Regions from separate parts of the Eisenbergiella massiliensis genome, predicted to be linked through region 1. Evidence: riboswitches for the same ligand, from Rfam matches in the RefSeq annotation. Region 1 holds a riboswitch; the other holds the start of a gene.
The links. A riboswitch is a leader RNA that binds a small molecule or an ion and turns the genes downstream of it on or off. The one in region 1 is predicted to bind lysine.
Positions count from the first base shown of each region.

Region 2: another riboswitch for lysine. It lies ahead of DXC51_RS16175 (Na+/H+ antiporter NhaC family protein); the one in region 1 lies ahead of dapA (4-hydroxy-tetrahydrodipicolinate synthase).

Region 1 covers NZ_QVLV01000008.1:150,367-159,224, reverse strand. The annotation lists gene DXC51_RS13560 (fructose-bisphosphatase class III) at 1-287, opposite strand, end outside; gene dapB (4-hydroxy-tetrahydrodipicolinate reductase) at 436-1,221, opposite strand; gene dapA (4-hydroxy-tetrahydrodipicolinate synthase) at 1,274-2,161, opposite strand; lysine riboswitch at 2,374-2,548, opposite strand; gene DXC51_RS13545 (cob(I)yrinic acid a,c-diamide adenosyltransferase) at 2,788-3,273, opposite strand; gene DXC51_RS13540 (single-stranded DNA-binding protein) at 3,461-4,090, opposite strand; gene typA (translational GTPase TypA) at 4,505-6,340, shown strand; gene DXC51_RS13530 (TetR/AcrR family transcriptional regulator C-terminal domain-containing protein) at 6,713-7,285, shown strand; gene DXC51_RS13525 (lysylphosphatidylglycerol synthase transmembrane domain-containing protein) at 7,304-8,344, opposite strand; gene DXC51_RS13520 (radical SAM/SPASM domain-containing protein) at 8,351-8,858, opposite strand, start outside.
Region 2 covers NZ_QVLV01000010.1:215,559-224,416, reverse strand. The annotation lists gene hypB (hydrogenase nickel incorporation protein HypB) at 1-573, shown strand, start outside; gene DXC51_RS16195 (hydrogenase maturation nickel metallochaperone HypA/HybF) at 580-921, shown strand; gene DXC51_RS16190 (DUF2752 domain-containing protein) at 918-1,388, shown strand; gene DXC51_RS30065 (hypothetical protein) at 1,469-2,545, shown strand; gene DXC51_RS16180 (class I SAM-dependent methyltransferase) at 2,588-3,448, opposite strand; lysine riboswitch at 3,652-3,826, shown strand; gene DXC51_RS16175 (Na+/H+ antiporter NhaC family protein) at 3,954-5,573, shown strand; gene DXC51_RS16170 (hypothetical protein) at 5,634-5,846, shown strand; gene rpsJ (30S ribosomal protein S10) at 6,136-6,453, shown strand; gene rplC (50S ribosomal protein L3) at 6,602-7,285, shown strand; gene rplD (50S ribosomal protein L4) at 7,312-7,932, shown strand; gene rplW (50S ribosomal protein L23) at 7,932-8,231, shown strand; gene rplB (50S ribosomal protein L2) at 8,359-8,858, shown strand, end outside.

The DNA.
Region 1 (8,858 bases):
TCCAGCTTCTCCTTTGGATAATAAATCAGTGTCGCCAGGCTGCGCTTATCCCTGCTGCTTAAGGTGTTCCCGAATTCTTCGTCGATTTTACGCTTTACGCTTCCGGAGCCGTTCTTGAGCACATGGTTGAACTGCTCATATTCCCCGTGGATATCCGTCAGAAAATGCTCCGTTCCCTTCGGCAGGCTCAATATGGCCTGCAGGTTAATTATTTCCGTGGCAGCATCCGCAATGGTGGGAAACTGCTTGGACAGACTTTTCAGGTAAGTTAATTCCAAATCCTGCATACTTGCTGTTTACCCCTTTCCGATCTCAGGCGCTTCTGGACTTAACAAAAAAGGGAATCCTCAGATTCCCTTTATTTCCGCGGGCAACGAGCCAAGCAGCCATGCCTGCATGGCTATTTGGCGACTGCCGCGGGAGTCAAAGTCCGCATTACACGCCTTCGATTACATCACTCATATCATACAGTCCCGCAGGCTTGCCCTTCAGGAATTTGGCCGCCTGTACGGCGCCCTTGGCAAATACATTCTTGGAGTATGCCGTATGGGAAAAGGTGATGACCTCATCCTCCCCTGCGAAAATCACGTCATGATCTCCTACTATTGTACCACCGCGCACCGCAGAAAGTCCAATTTCTTTTTTGTCTCTTTTCTGCCTTCTGGTGCTTCTGTCATAAACATAGGTGTATTCATTATTAAATTCTTCATTGATGGAATCCGCCAGCGCCAGCGCGGTGCCGCTGGGGGCATCCACCTTCTGGTTGTGGTGCTTTTCCACAATTTCGATGTCAAAGCCAGCCGGGGCCAGCACGCCAGCCGCTTCCTTCAAAAGCTTCAGCAGCAGGTTGATTCCCAGAGACATATTGGCAGATTTCAAAACCGCCGTCTTACGGGAAAGGGCCTTCACCCGCTCCAGCTGCTCCGGGGAAAGTCCCGTAGTGCACAGCACACTGGGCATCAGCTGTGCTTCACAGTAATCCAGCAGCTTATCCACAGCGGCTGCCGAAGAAAAATCAATGGCCACATCCGCCAGCAGGGAACCGTCCTGCCCGCAGGCCTGCCTGTAATCCTCCAGGCTTTTATAAACCGGATAAGCGTTGGAAATGTGGTCGGATACGTCCACTCCCGCTATTATTTCCATATCGGCTTCCGCTTCCACCAGACGGGTAATCACCTGTCCCATGTGGCCGTTGCAGCCGTGCATCAGTATTTTTACCATATCATTACCATCCGCGCCGGGGCGCGCGCCTTTCTTCCAAACGAAATACGGATTACAGGATGCCGAAATCCTTCATGGCCTTCTCCAGCTTCACCGCATTTTCCTCTTCCATTTCCGTCAGCGGCCTTCTTAAGGGACCTGCCTCCAGTCCCATCAGGTTCATGGCCTTCTTAACAGGGATCGGGTTCACCTCGCAGAATAATGCCTTGCAGAGCGGAATTGCCTTCAGCTGGATTTCCCGGCTGCCCGCCACGTCTCCTGCAAAAAATCTGGCGCACATATCATGGGTCTGTCTGGGCGCCACGTTGGAAAGAACGGAAATCACGCCTTTTCCGCCAAGGGAAAGCAGCGGCACTACCTGATCGTCATTGCCGGAGTAAAGATCCACATCCTCCCCCGTCATGCTCATCAGCTGGGCCACCTGGCTGATATTGCCGGTTGCGTCCTTTACGCCGACAATATTGGGAACCTCCCTGCACAGCCTTACCACCGTTTCCGGAAGGATATTGACGCCGCCGGTTCTTCCCGGGATATTATAAAGAATCATGGGAACATGGATGGCCTCCGCCACGATTTTAAAATGCTCATAAAGCCCCTTCTGGGTAGCCTTGTTATAATAGGGAGTTACCACCAGAACACCGTCAACTCCGGCTTTTTCCGCTTCCTGGGAAAGATAGACCGCTGTCTGTGTACAGTTGGATCCTGTTCCTGCAATAACCGGGATTCTTCCGGCCGTCTGCTCCACACAGAAACGGATTACCTCCAGATGCTCCTCATGGGTCAGCGTGGAAGCCTCGCCTGTAGTCCCGCATACAATGATGGCATCCGTGCCGCCCGCAATCTGGGCCTCGATATGCTCAGCGAACTTCTCGTAATTGACACTTCCGTCCTCATGAAAAGGGGTGATAATCGCTACGCCTGCTCCTGTAAAAATTGCCATATGCTCCTCCTTGTTTACGCACTGTACTGCGTTTCTTATGTGGCGGCGCCTTCCGGCCCGCCTGATGAAAGTTACCATGAATATAATGCTGCCGGATACGGCAGAAACGGTAACTGACACACAGCTGCAGATTTGTGCAGCCGGCAGCAACAAAAATTCTCCGGCCATCCTGCTTATGTAAAAATCCAGAGGCGGCCGGAGATAAATTTCCTTTTTATGATAGCGCCCCATCTGTTATAGATGACAGTCATATGGTTGTTCACCCTATGCCCAAGATTCCGGCCGCAGGAGCCTTTCTCTTTCGGCGTTCTCCCCTTTCCCTCTTCCTCAACTGTGCCTGTCACATCGGAAAAGCTACTCTTGAATCACGCAACCTCTATCTGGAAATAATCATAGCACGCGCACAGGTTCCTGTCAACGCGCAGATGTGATGATTATGTGTGTTCCTTTCTCCAAAAAAAACGGAGAAGCATGCCCCGCACGCTTCTCCGGCCGCCGCAGGGAAAGTCCCCGCGGAACCAATCTTTGATTTTTTTATCCGGCCCCGCTGCCGCCGCTTCCTTGTTATAACGCAGGCATCCCTGCAACGCGGTCTTCCGCAGAGGCATACAGCCGCTGCCGATCCGTCACTTGATTGTGCGTATCTCGGAAACATAGTCTGCCAGGGCGGATACATCCTTATCCAGGGAAATCCCGGTCATGATAATATCCGTCTCACCATCCCTGGATTCAAGGACATTTTTCAAATCCTCCACGGTAATGATTTTATTATCAATCAGGCCCAGCACCTCATCCAGGATCAGCATATCGCATTCTCCGGTATTGAGCACCTTTTTGGCATAATTCAGGCCGTTTCTGATATTCCTGGCCTCTTCCTCCTGCTTTTCCTTGGGAAGAGTTACAAAATCTTCATCGGATTTTTCGAAACGGAACAGCTTGATCTCCGGCTCCAGCCTGCGCTGATAATCATTCTCCGTCAGGCCCTTGCCCTTCAGGAACTGGATAATCACTACCTGCGCGCCCTTGGCCGCCGCTATCAACCCACAGCCTATGGCTGCCGGCGACTTGCCGTGTCCTGTTCCCCCATAAATATATACTTTTCCTTCTGCCATATGTACGCCCCTCTACGGTATTTACGCGGCCGCAGCCGCCGTCTTCTTCCGTTCGCCCGCCCTCCGGCAGCGACAGCCAAACAGGCCTGCCCGGCGGACTGTCTCATTTTTCCATTTTTTATCATACCATATGCATCAGGCCGATGCAACTTTTATTGCAGCCGTACAGTTTATTCATAATTTTCCATTATTCTTCAACCAGCTCCAGCTTGCTGACGGACACCTCATAGGCAATCCTTTTTTCCAGCTGGTCCTCGCCGATTTTTTTCATATATTCACGGCTCTGGATTCTGCCCCAGATTTCGCAGCGCTCTCCCACGTTGAAGCCGCCGGCGAAACGGGCGTTGCGTCCCCAGCAGATACAGGGGATATAATCGGATTTTCCGTACGGCCGGTTTACGGCCAGGAGCACGTCGGCAATTTCCCGTCCCAGAGGAGTCTTTCTGTAAACCGGTTCCTTGCAGATATAGCCGTCCAGATAAATCTGATTGGTTTTGGAGCTTTCCTCCAGTTCCTCCACAAATTCAATCTCTCTTGCGAATACGGACAAAATCAGTCGGTTCTTTCTCTCTTCGTGGCGGTTATAGGAACGGAACTGCCCGGACACACACACATAGGCCCCTTTATAATCCTCTTCCACATCGAGAAGCCTTTCGGAAACCATCAGGGGGATGATGTCATAAGAATCGCTGAGTCTTGCAACCTCAACGTCCACCATATAGAAGCCCTCTCCGAAAATCTCGTGGCTGAATTCAAAGTCGCTCACGATTTTCCCCATAATGATTACCTGGTTGTTTTCAATTACCTTATCTGTCATTTTTTGTTCTCCCTTCTTGGGCCCCGGTTTGACCGGAACCGCATGTAAGAATTTTTTCCTGTCATGTATTACTATTTTATGGCACGAAAGCCCATCCTAGAACCGCCATGGGTCGCCCCGATTTCCGTAAAATCGACAGATATCGGGGGTTTTTGCAGGTTTGGTGTTGCAAGTTGATTTTATCGGTGCTATACTATTTTAGTTTGAAGCATTTTGCATAATAATAAGGTAGTTCCTCATGTCGGAATTCTTCCCCGGATTCTGACGGAACGGCATTGTGCCGGTCTTTGGGCGCAGCTCTTCGGCTTCCATAACGCCGACGCGTCAGAATCCGGGGAAAAATTCAGGTATGCGTACTGCCTTTTATGCAGATAATGAACTGTAATCATGTTATGTCCAAGGAAGGAATTTTGTATGAATCAGAAAAGAGAAGACGTGAGGAATGTTGCGATCATCGCCCACGTTGATCATGGTAAAACGACACTTGTAGACGAGCTGCTCAAGCAGAGCGGCGTATTCAGGGAAAATCAGGACGTGGCCGACAGGGTCATGGATTCCAATGATATTGAGCGCGAAAGAGGTATCACGATTCTTTCCAAAAATACCGCTGTTATGTATAAGGGAACCAAGATTAATATCATAGATACTCCCGGGCATGCCGATTTCGGCGGCGAGGTGGAGCGTGTGCTGAAGATGGTAAACGGTGTTATCCTGGTGGTTGATGCCTTCGAGGGGCCGATGCCCCAGACAAAGTTCGTTCTCCGCAAGGCGCTGGAGCTGCAGCTGCCTGTTATTGTATGCGTAAATAAGATCGACCGTCCGGAAGCCAGGCCGATAGCTGTTGTAGATGAGGTCCTTGAGCTTTTCATGGATCTGGATGCCAATGACGAACAGCTGGACTGTCCTTTTGTATTCGCTTCCGCCAAGACAGGAAGCGCCACGCTGAACCTGACCGTAAAAAACAAAGACATGAAGCCGCTGTTTGACACCATTGTGGATTATATTCCCGCGCCGGAGGGCGATCCCGAAGCAGGAACGCAGCTGCTTATCAGCACCATTGATTATAACGAATATGTGGGCCGCATCGGCGTGGGCAAGGTGGACAACGGCACCATTTCCGAAGGCCAGGAGGTGGTTATTGTCAACCATCACGAACCTGAAAAGCAGAAGCGTGTGAAGGTGAGCAAGCTCTATGAATTCGACGGACTGAGCAAGATCCCTGTAAAAACTGCTTCCATCGGATCCATTGTGGCGATTTCCGGTATCACGGATATCCATATCGGGGATACCCTGTGCTCTCCCGAGAACCCGCAGCCGATCCCTTTCCAGAAAATTTCCGAACCTACCATTGCCATGCATTTTATTGTAAATGACTCTCCCTTCGCCGGCCAGGAAGGGAAATTCGTTACCAGCCGCCACATAAGGGACAGGCTGTTCCGCGAATTGAACACGGACGTTTCCCTGCATGTGGAGGAAACCGACACTACGGAAAGCTTCAAGGTTTCCGGCCGCGGCGAGTTGCATCTTTCCGTCCTGATCGAGAATATGCGCCGCGAAGGCTATGAATTTGCAGTGAGCAAGGCGGAAGTACTCTACAAGACAGACGAACACGGCAAGAAGCTGGAGCCTATGGAAATCGCTTACATCGACGTTCCCGAAGCTTTCTCCGGAAGCGTTATCGAAAAGCTGAGCCAGAGAAAGGGCGAGCTTATCAACATGGGCGCGGCCAACGGCGGCTATACCCGTCTGGAATTCAACATCCCCTCCAGAGGGCTGATCGGCTACCGCGGTGAGTTCATGACGGATACCAAGGGCAACGGCATCATGAATACCGCTTTCGCAGGCTACGGCCCCTATAAGGGAGAAATCCAGTACAGAAAACAGGGCTCCCTGATCGCCTTTGAAACAGGCGAATCCATCACCTATGGCCTTTTCAATGCCCAGGAACGCGGAACGCTTTTCATCGGACCCGGCGAAAAGGTATACGCAGGCATGGTCATCGGCCAGAACGGCAGAGGCGAGGACATCGAGGTCAATGTGTGCAAGAAAAAACAGCTCACCAACACCCGTTCCTCCAGCGCGGACGAAGCGCTGCGCCTCACCCCGCCCAAAATCCTCAGCCTGGAACAGGCCCTGGACTTCATCGAGACGGACGAGCTGCTTGAGGTAACCCCCAAGAACCTGCGCATCCGCAAGAAAATCCTGGACCCCACCAAAAGAAAAAGAGCAAACATGAACAGGAATTCATAACAGTAAGAATCCTGAGCACCCATAAATATCCAAGAAGCCAGTTTAACGCAACTGCCCGGCAGATATCCCTACCTGCCGGGCAGTTTTCTATTACTTTAAATTTATCCACACACATCAGGACAATGCCGGCACGGAACACGAAGGCCCCCAAAATTTCCCGGCTTTGCTTGCCCCATGGAGAAATTTTGCTTATAATGAATAGGTACGGTGTAACTGTTCAGCAGGTCAGTGCATTTACTGTGCTGACCGTAAGAAAGTGATTCAGGAGTGCTAAAATCCATCGCCAAAGGCGATTTAGGATGGATTTTAGCAGTAACTGTGAGGGGTACTGAACAGTTATGGTAATAAAATGTCCCGCGTCAGGAGAGAAGAATGGCTGATTCCAATATCACAAAAAATGCGCTTGCATCATCCCTGAAATTGCTGATGACGCAGAAGCCCTTCAGCAAAATCAATGTAAATGACATATGTGAAGGCTGCGGCATGAACCGCAAAAGCTTTTACTATCATTTTAAGGATAAATACGATCTGGTGAACTGGATCTTTTATACAGAATTTGTTTCCAGCATCCATTTGGAGCAATATGACAACGGCTGGCTGCTGCTGGAGGATATCTGCCGCTATTTTTACAGTGAAAAGGAGTTTTACCGCTGCGCCTTTGCCATTAAGGGCCAGAACTCCTTCCAGGATTATTTTTTTGAAGTGATAAAGCCCCTGATTCCGCTGTTTCTTTCAGACAGTATCGTAAACGGCGAGGATCAGAAGTTCTTCCTTGATTTTCTCTGCGACGGTTTTGTATCTGCCCTCGTCCGCTGGCTTTCCGTAGAAAATGAAACCACCGCTGAGGAATTTGTTGGACATCTGAAAAAAATTCTGCTCATCTTCGCCCGGGAAGTTTTTCAGGAGCTGGGGGACGATGCCTCCGCCATAGATACCGAAAATTAACAATAAAAGGGCTGGCTGTCACTTCTGACTGCCGGCCCTTTCATTGTTATTACGGATGCGGTCCATCCTTCTTTTTTTATTCCACCGGTAATGCCGCCATGCCAGCGCGGCGCCGGGGATGCAGGGAAACAGGAAGGTGGCGAAGCGGTACACAAGAGAGGCGGAAACCGCGCTCACGCCGCTTACATAGGTGCCAAAAAACAGAGAAAACACATACTCTACAGCGCCGATTCCGGAAGGGCACGGTATCACAGCCGCCAGCGTCTGTATCAGGGCGGTAAGCAGCATGGTATCCGGAAGGCTTAAGGAGGTTGTCCCGGCAAACAGGAGCCAGGGAACCATATACCAGCAGCTGAGCTTCACCGCATCCAGCAGGCAGATAATTAAAAGAGCTTTTTTATCATGCAGCAAAACGCCTCCCTCCTGCTGGCAAAGCTCCGCCTGCTTTCGAAAGGTATGCGCCTTCTGCTCCGCTTTGCTTCCCGGCTTCAGTTTTTTATCCAGCAACCGGAAAATACGGGCGGTGATTTTCTTTCCTGCGACCGCCGTAATGAGAACCGCGGTTATCAGGGCCGTCAGGATGCATCCCAGAACCATCTGCAGCCGGTAGCTTCGTACCACGGCGTCCCCCTGGATGCATAGGATAATAAAGCCGGTGATTCCATAGAGCGCCACTGCGACCTTGTGCAGAATATACTGCACAAGGCTCATCCCGGTGGCTGTGCCCGCTTCAATTCCTCTGGTATTCAGATAGTAGATTTCCGCCACGCCGGAACCGCTCCCCAATGTGGCCACCCGGTAAAAAGCGCAGTAAAGGGCGCAGGAAATCCCTTCCCTGCAGGTAAATTCCGGCCGGTACCGTTTTGTCATATAATGGATAACCGCGCCCTCCGCCAGAAAATAGCCTGCGGAAAGCAGGCATGCCGCGCCGATAACCATCGGCGGCGTTTTTCCTACCTCCCGCAGTATTTCAGGCAGTGACTGCCTGTTCGCCAGACAAACCAGTATGACGAGTGTCAGCACAAGCAGCCATTTCCAGTATTTTTTCAGGGTTTCCAAAGCCTGTCATCCTTTCGCCTGATGGTGCATCCCTGTATGGGCGCTCTCCGTCCGTTGCTTTTCCGCTTTTCTTTCCGCCTTTTTCTCTTCTTTTTCCTGCTTCTTTTCCATTTCCGCTGACCAAAGCTCCTCCGCCACCGGCTGCCATTCCTTTGCATAGGCCTCGCATTTTCCGCACAGATGGGCAGCGCTTTCCGGGCATTGCAAATCTGTGGATTTCGCGCCGGTCCTTGCTATCATTTCCTGTAGCTTTTCCGGATTTTCCAGCATCGGGCAGGGACGAAGCAGGTTATCGTTAAAGGGCTGTCCCTCTCTGTAAGCCATAAACAACGGCTGCTTTAAGGCATCCAGCAGGGATACCTCCCTGATATTCGCGCCTGAATAATGGATGAAAACGCAAGGCTCCACATCGCCGTTGGGATTGATATGGCAGTAATTCCTGCCGCCGGCAATACAGCCGCCCACAAACTGCCCGTCATTCTGGAAGTCAAAGGCAAACAGCTGCTTTCCACCC
Region 2 (8,858 bases), on a different contig from region 1:
ACCTTTCTGCTCAATCTGATGTCATCCCCCGGTTCAGGAAAAACGACAACACTGAAAAAAACCATTGACATGCTGAAGGATGAGATGAAAATAGGCGTTATGGAGGCGGATATTGATTCTGATGTGGATGCAGCCGCCATATCGGAAACGGGAGTAAAGGTTATTCAGCTGCATACCGGCGGAATGTGCCATCTGGATGCTGAGATGACAAAACAGGGGCTTGAAGGGCTGGAAACGGAAGGCATTGATCTGGCTATTCTTGAAAATGTGGGAAATCTGGTATGTCCGGCGGAATTCGATACGGGCGCATCCAGGAATGCCATGATTCTGAGTATACCGGAAGGGGATGATAAGCCTTTGAAATATCCACTGATGTTTTCCATCTGCGATGTCCTTCTGATAAATAAGATAGATGTACTGCATTATTTTGATTTTGATATGGAGGCCTGTATGGAAAGGGCAAGGAAAATAAATCCGGATATAAAGATTATACCTGTTTCTGCAAGAAACGGCGAAGGTCTGGAGGAATGGGCAGAGTGGCTGCGGGAGCAGGTCCGGGCGTGGAAGGAGTAAGCTGTTTTGCATGAATTGGGTTTATTAATGGAAATTGTTAAAACAGTTGAAAAATTCACTGTGGAAAATAAGGTTGGCAGGATCGAAAAGCTTGTTCTGCAGATTGGGGAAATATCATCCGTAATACCGGAATATATGAAAAAGGTGTATCCTGCCGCGGTAGAGGGTAGTATGCTGGAGGATGCGGCGCTGGAAATTGAGATACTGCCGGCTAATGGAAGATGCCTGGACTGCGGCAGAGAATTTCATGCCACTGTTTGCGGGGGAGTCTGTCCGGACTGCGGAAGCAGGAATATGAAAATAATCAGCGGACGGGATTTTTTCATTAAGGAAATTGAGTGTATATGAAGAAAACTGTGGGGGTGATCCTGAAACGTATAGGAAGGGATATCAGACAGTATAAATGGGCGGGGGCAGCTTTCCTGATTTATTATATTGTGGTAAAAGCGGTTTTCCATGCGTTTTGTCCTCTTCTTATCCTGACGGGGCTGCCCTGTCCGGGTTGCGGCACCACAAGGGCGCTTATTTATATTTTTCGGGGACAGTTCGGAAGGGCGTGGCAGCTGAATCCATGCGCTTTTTTGATGGTTCTGTTTGGGGTATATTTTGTTTATATGCGGTATGTGAAGGGGAAAAAGGTAAAGTATGCCATGGAAATTTTGGCTGCGGCTGCGGCGCTTATGCTCCTTGTTTATATATATCGTATGGTTACGGAATTTCCCGGATATCCGCCGATGACCTTCAGGCGGGATAATATTCTGAACCGGATATTTCCCTTTTATAATGATTTCTTGCGGCATCTGTTTGGAATATGATAGAATAAAAGTAGCTCTGGAGAGAAAAACTGCGGATAAAATAAAAACAGGACGCCGTACGGCGCAGACAGGAGGTTTGCATGAGCGACAAGGATATAAATCAAATGCAGAATACAGCGGAGGGCCCGGAGGGCGGAACAGCTGATATCATAAATGAAGAGACGGCAGGAAACATAGAAGTACAGCCGGTAAATGACGGGATGCCGCTGTCCATGCAGGCTCAGTCGGCTCAGGAAGATATGCCGGCGGCCGAGGATGCAGCGGCTCAGGAAGATATGCCGGTGGCCGGGGATATGGCGGCTCAGGAAGGTATGCCGGCGGCCGAGGATGCAGCAGCTCAGGAAGGTATGCCGGCGGCCGGGGATACGGCGACTCAGGAAGATATGCCGGCGGCAGTGGATGCAGCGGCTCAGGAAGGTATGGCGCAGGAAAAAACAGCGCAGGAGTCTGCGACGCAGGAGCCGTCAGCTTGGAAGACGGCGGAAGAGGCCATTGGCAGTCAGGGAAATGCGGGAACGGATAATGCATTTCAAAATGCCGGAGGCAGCAATAATAACGTATATCAGAATGCGGGCGGACAGAACGGAAGCGGTTATCAGGATGCCAATATCCGTTATGGCACCAATATGTATCAGAGCCAGGCTGGTTACCAGAATCCTGCTGGTTACCAGAATCCTACTGGTTATCAGAATTCTGTCGGTTATCAGAACGGACCCTCCTATGGAAACCAGAACGCCAATACCTATCAGAATCCCAATTTCTTTCAGCAGGGCGGCAATGGCGCGCCCAATAATACATATACGAATGCAAATGTATATGGGAACGGAAACGGTTATGGCCGTCCAAATGGGCAAAACGGTTATCCGTATGGCGGAGCCTATCAGGAAAGTCCTTATCAGGGAGCACCGATTGCTCCTATCAGCCAGGAGGCCCCGGAACCGCCGATGAAGGTATCCGACTGGGTTCTCACCTTGCTTGTGCTTGCCATTCCCTGTGTGAATATCATCATGCTTTTTATATGGGGCTTTGGCACGACGGAAAACCGTAGCAAAGCTAATTTCTGCAAGGCGGCGCTGATTTGGACAGCGGTGGTGGCCGCACTTGGATTTATTTTATATATGGTCATAGTAGCAGGTGTAATTGCCGGATTGGTTTAACCAATCCGGCAATTATGTTACAGCCTTTTAAAGCTGCAGCCTTCAGCTGTTCCAGCGCCCTGATGCGCCGCAGGGAAGAATCAGGCCGCTTTCCGTTACTGGAAGGCCGATTTCTTCCGCATCCACATGTCCTCCCAGAACCGGGACGATACACAGGTTCATCATATAGGACAATACGGCGGGCTGCAGGCCGGTAGTGTAGGAATTTATAAGAAAGAAACGGGCGTCCCTGGACAGCAGCTGGGTGCACAGCTGTACAAAAGGGAATATGCTCTCCTCGATTTTCCAGATTTCCCCTTTGGGGCCTCTTCCGTAGGAGGGAGGATCCATAATTATGCCGTCATAAGTGTTCCCTCGGCGGATTTCACGTTCCACGAATTTGACACAATCGTCTACCAGCCAGCGGATGGGAGCATCTGAAAGACCGGAGGCCGCCGCATTTTCCTTTGCCCAGGAAACCATGCCCTTGGACGCGTCCACGTGGGTGACGCTGGCCCCGGCTTTAGCGGCACTGAGCGTTGCGCCTCCGGTATAGGCGAACAGATTCAGAACCTTCAAAGGCCGGCCGGACTTACGGATGATGTCCGAAAACCAGTCCCAGTTTACCGCCTGTTCGGGAAATAATCCAGTATGCTTGAAACTAAATGGCTTCAGCCGGAAGGTGAGATCACGGTAATGGATGCTCCATTCCTGGGGAAGATTAAAAAATTCCCATTCGCCGCCGCCCTTGCTGCTGCGGTGATAATGTCCGTTCTTTTTTGACCAGCCCGGGTGCCTGCGGGGAGAATTCCAGATTACCTGAGGATCCGGGCGGACAAGCAGGTAATCCCCCCAACGCTCCAGCTTTTCACCGTTTCCGGTATCCAGCACCTCATAATCCTTCCAGTTTTCAGCTTTCCACATATGTTTGCTCCATTCCTTTTCGTAATAATATTTCTCTGTCATCCATGACCGGGCAAAAATAAAATCCTGCCCGGACAGTATCTGATAACACTATACACGAATGAATTGTGGTCTGCAACTACCGCCTGTGGAAAAATGAGGTTTTATCTTGTTTTTTACAGACAAGGGTGGTAAAATGCCAGTATACGTACAGAAAATAGAATAGATATGATAGAGGCGCGGGCTTTATCAGTACCATTTGGGCAAAGGAACAGGACAGCCGTCCATATGGGAAAGGAAAGACCGCCGAAGAATTGTTTCCCGGTCCGGGGAAGCTTTTCTGGGGCGCAGCAGAATATGCTGCGGACTGTCACAAGGATGTGGAGCGCTATCTGTAATTTACTGCTGAAAAGATCAGGACAGGAACCGTGAATGGGAGTGCGCACAGCCTTATGTTCACGGTTCTTTTTTTGCGTACGTAAAATAGCTGCACAAAGCGGCTGAGGGGAAAGAGAGGATTTTACATATGAAAAGACATGGAAAGAAACTGGCCGGAGGGCTGGGGCTGATATTCCTGCTGGCGGCCTTCTGCTCTGTGACCGTGCTGGCTGCGGGAACGGATGCGCCCGAGCCTGCCTTGTATGCCACTGTTGCATCATTGATTCCGCCCGTAGTGGCAATTGTCCTGGCCCTGATAACCAAGGAGGTTTACAGCTCTCTTTTTATAGGGATTCTTGTAGGCGGCCTTTTTTATTCAGGATTCCGGTTTGAGGGCACGGTTACCCATATTTTTCAGGATGGATTTGTTGCGGTGCTGTCTGACGGCTATAATGTGGGCATTCTGATGTTCCTTGTTATTCTGGGCGCCATGGTTAGCCTGATGAACCGGGCGGGAGGATCGGCGGCTTTCGGACGGTGGGCAAAAGAAAAAATCAGGAGCCGGGCCGGTGCGCAGCTGGCTACAATTGTTTTGGGCGTTTTGATTTTTATCGATGATTATTTTAACTGCCTGACAGTGGGAAGCGTAATGCGTCCGGTAACGGACAGACATAATGTATCCCGCTCGAAACTGGCGTATCTCATTGATGCAACGGCTGCGCCTGTCTGCATCATAGCGCCGATCTCCTCCTGGGCCGCAGCGGTAACGGGCTTTGTGGAAGGAGAGGATGGATTTTCCATTTTCATTCAGGCGATTCCCTATAATTTTTACGCGCTTCTGACGATTGCCATGATGGTCTGCCTGGTGGTGATGAAGTTTGATTTCGGACCGATGGCAGCTCATGAAAAAAATGCGCAGAACGGAGATCTTTTTTCTTCCGGGAAAAAGGATGAAAAAGAGGTGGAAGTGGAAACTGCAAATCCCAGAGGCCGTGTGGTAGATCTGGTAGTGCCCATTCTTGTGCTGATTATCTGCTGTATTGTGGGGATGATTTATACTGGCGGTTTCTTCTCCGGCGCTGATTTCGTCACGGCTTTTTCCAACAGCGATGCTTCGGTGGGCCTTGCTCTGGGAAGCTTCTTTGCCATGGTGCTCACCATCCTTTTTTACTGCGTACGCAGAGTGCTGGGCTTTACGGACTGCATGGCATGCCTGCCGAACGGCTTTAAGGCTATGGTGCCTGCCATCCTGATACTGACCTTCGCATGGACGCTGAAAGCGATGACGGACAGCCTGGGTGCGGCGGCTTTCGTTGCGGCCGCGATGGAGAAGGCAGCGGGAGGCCTGATGAACCTGCTTCCGGCCATCATTTTCCTGGTAGGTTGTTTCCTTGCCTTCGCTACAGGGACAAGCTGGGGAACCTTCGGAATCCTGATCCCCATTGTTGTCGCTGTTTTTGAAAAATCCGATCCGAAGCTGATGATTATCTCCATTGCCGCTTGTATGGCGGGGGCGGTGTGCGGCGATCACTGCTCGCCCATATCGGATACCACGATTATGGCTTCGGCAGGAGCGCAGTGCGATCATGTGAATCATGTGACCACCCAGCTTCCTTATGTTATCACTGTGGCCGCAGTCTCTTTTGTGACGTACCTGCTGGCTGGCTTTGTACAGAATGCGTGGATTACGCTTCCCATCGGACTGGCCCTGCTCATTATTGTGCTGCTGGTAATCAGGGGGACGCAGACGAACCGGGCAACGGATTAGTTTTTACATTTCCTTTTATATAGGAAGAAAGACGCTGCGGCCCGAACCAGGATTATCCGAATGGCACGCGGGGAAGGCCGCCAAAATCCAGGCTTAGTAAGAGCCGTTGCCGCTGATAAGGGTATTTTTGCGGCGGAAAACCTCCGGAGGAAAGGGGCAGAAATGCCTTTTTCCTCCGGTTTTTGTACAAAAGAACATAATTTTTGTCATCAACGAAAAAAACTTGATTTTTTTAGAAAAAAAGCTTGCATCTTTGGCAGAATATCAGTATAATAACAAATGCTGTGACATGATAGCAATGAAGCGTGAGGTTGCTGCCCACTGTGGCAGGTTTTCCGTGGAGCGAATGTCAAGTTAGGAAACTGACGACAAGTCACTGTACAAGCAATGAAGTCTGTTAATAAACAGAAACAACCGAGTGAAAAGTCCAAATGGAACTTGATGAGGTTCCGATAGTCGCAAAGCGTTTAAATACGTTAACAATTAGGACACACACGGGAGAGTGTACAGTCACCGCTTGTCGTACTTCAACAAAAAGTGCGAAAAGGAGGCGACTTTTTTTATGGCAAATCAGGTAATGAGAATTACATTGAAAGCTTATGACCATCAGCTGGTTGATGCGTCTGCCAAGAAAATCATCGAAACAGTCAAGAAGAACGGAGCACAGGTGAGCGGACCTGTACCGCTTCCTACTAAGAAGGAAGTTGTTACAATTCTGAGAGCCGTACACAAGTACAAAGACTCCAGAGAACAGTTCGAGCAGAGAACCCACAAGAGACTGATCGACATCATAGCTCCTACCAACAAGACGGTAGATGCTCTTCAGAGACTGGAAATGCCTGCCGGTGTTTACATCGACATCAAAATGAAAACCAAATAATTCAACACAACGAAACCTCTACAAAGACGTATGAACAATGTCTTATTTCGCAGGACTTCATCCTTCTTCTTTATAAAGTATTAAAGGTGAGGGCAGAACTGGGGGATAGACGCTGTTCCGCTATGTAGACAACAAGGAGGTAAAAATCATGAACAAAGCGATTTTAGCTACCAAAGTCGGAATGACCCAGATTTTCAATGAAGATGGTTCCCTGATTCCGGTAACCGTACTTCAGGCCGGCCCCTGTGTGGTAACCCAGATTAAGACAGTTGAGAACGACGGTTACAGCGCAGTACAGGTTGGATTCGTAGACAAGAAAGAAAAGATTGTCAACAAAGACAAGGGCGGTAAGAAAGAAGTTATTCACAGACATGGTGTTAACAAGGCTGAAAAAGGCCACTTCGATAAAGCCGGAGTTTCCTGCAAGAGATATGTAAGGGAATTCAAATTTGACAATGCGTCCGAATATGCACTGGCTCAGGAAATCAAAGCTGATATCTTTGCTGCCGGAGATAAAGTGGATGCAACCGCTGTTTCCAAAGGTAAAGGATTCCAGGGCGCCATCAAGAGACATGGCCAGCACAGAGGCCCCATGGCTCACGGTTCCAAATTCCACCGTCATCAGGGTTCCAATGGTGCATGCTCCTCACCGAGCCGTGTATTCAAAGGAAAAGGAATGCCTGGACATATGGGCTGCGTAAAGGTTACAGTTCAGAACCTGGAAGTTGTAAGGGTTGACGCAGAAAAGAATCTGCTTTTGGTGAAAGGCGCAGTACCGGGCCCTAAGAAAGCAATGGTAACAATCAAAGAAACCACAAGAATGGATGCTTAAATTAGGGGTGAAAGGAGGAACTAACAATGGCTAACGTAGCTGTTTATAATATGGAAGGCAAGGAAGTCGGAACAATCGACTTAAGCGATGCAGTATTCGGCGTTGAAGTAAATGAACACCTGGTACACATGGCAGTCGTTCAGCAGCTTGCCAATAAGCGTCAGGGAACACAGAAAGCGAAGACCCGTTCTGAAGTTTCCGGCGGCGGAAGAAAACCTTGGAGACAGAAAGGAACCGGTCATGCAAGACAGGGTTCAACAAGAGCTCCCCAGTGGACTGGCGGCGGTGTGGTATTTGCTCCCGTTCCGAGAGACTATTCCTTCAAGCTGAACAAGAAGGAAAAGAGAGCGGCTCTCAAATCTGCATTAACAAGCAGAGTACAGGAAAACAAACTCATCGTTGTAGATGAACTGAAATTTGATGAAATCAAGACTAAGAACTTCAAGCAGGTTATGGATAACCTGAAGGTTGTAAAAGGCCTTGTTGTTATCAATGAAAATGACAAGAACGTGGTAATGAGCGCTAAGAACCTGGCTAAAGTCAATACAACTCTGACAAGCACACTGAATGTATATGATATAATGAAAGCCGGCACCGTAGTTCTTACCAAGGATGCTGTTAAGACTATCGAGGAGGTGTACGCATAATGGCTGACGTAAAATATTATGATGTCATCCTCAAACCCGTCATCACTGAGAAGAGTATGGCTGGTATGGGAGATAAGAAATATACTTTCCTTGTTCATCCCGAAGCAACCAAATCCCAGATTAAAGAAGCTGTGGAAAAAATGTTCGAAGGAACCAAGGTTAAGAGCGTAAACACACAGAACTGCGAAGGCAAGAACAGAAGACGCGGCATGGTAGTGGGCAAAACTGCCAGGACCAAGAAAGCAATCGTTCAGCTGACAGCAGAAAGCAAAGATATCGAAATCTTCGCCGGTCTGTAAGAAGCGCGGGTGCAGGCATGTTTCTGTACTTGCATCAGGAGACACACGGTACGGTTTAACCGCTCCGGCCTCCGCTTAAGTGCAAATCAAGCACGACAATAAATGATGAAGAAAAGGAGAAAAAATCATGGGAATTAAGACATATAACCCATATACACCTTCCAGAAGAAATATGACTGGTTCTGATTTCTCTGAGATTACAAAGTCCACTCCTGAGAAGAGCCTTTGCGTTTCTCTGAATAAGAATGCAGGCCGTAACAATCAGGGCAAGATTACCGTGAGACATCGCGGCGGCGGAAACAGAAGAAAATACAGAATAATCGATTTCAAGAGATACAAAGATGATGTTCCTGCAACTGTAGTCGGCATCGAATACGACCCGAACAGAACTGCTAACATCGCATTAATCTGCTATGCAGACGGTGAGAAGGCTTACATCCTTGCTCCTGAAGGACTGAAGGATGGCATGAAAATCATGAATGGCCCTCACGCAGAAGTAAGAATCGGAAACTGCCTTCCTTTATCTGAAATTCCTGTTGGTACTCAGGTACACAACGTTGAATTATATCCCGGCAAGGGCGGTCAGCTGGTTCGTTCCGCTGGAAACGGCGCACAGCTGATGGCTAA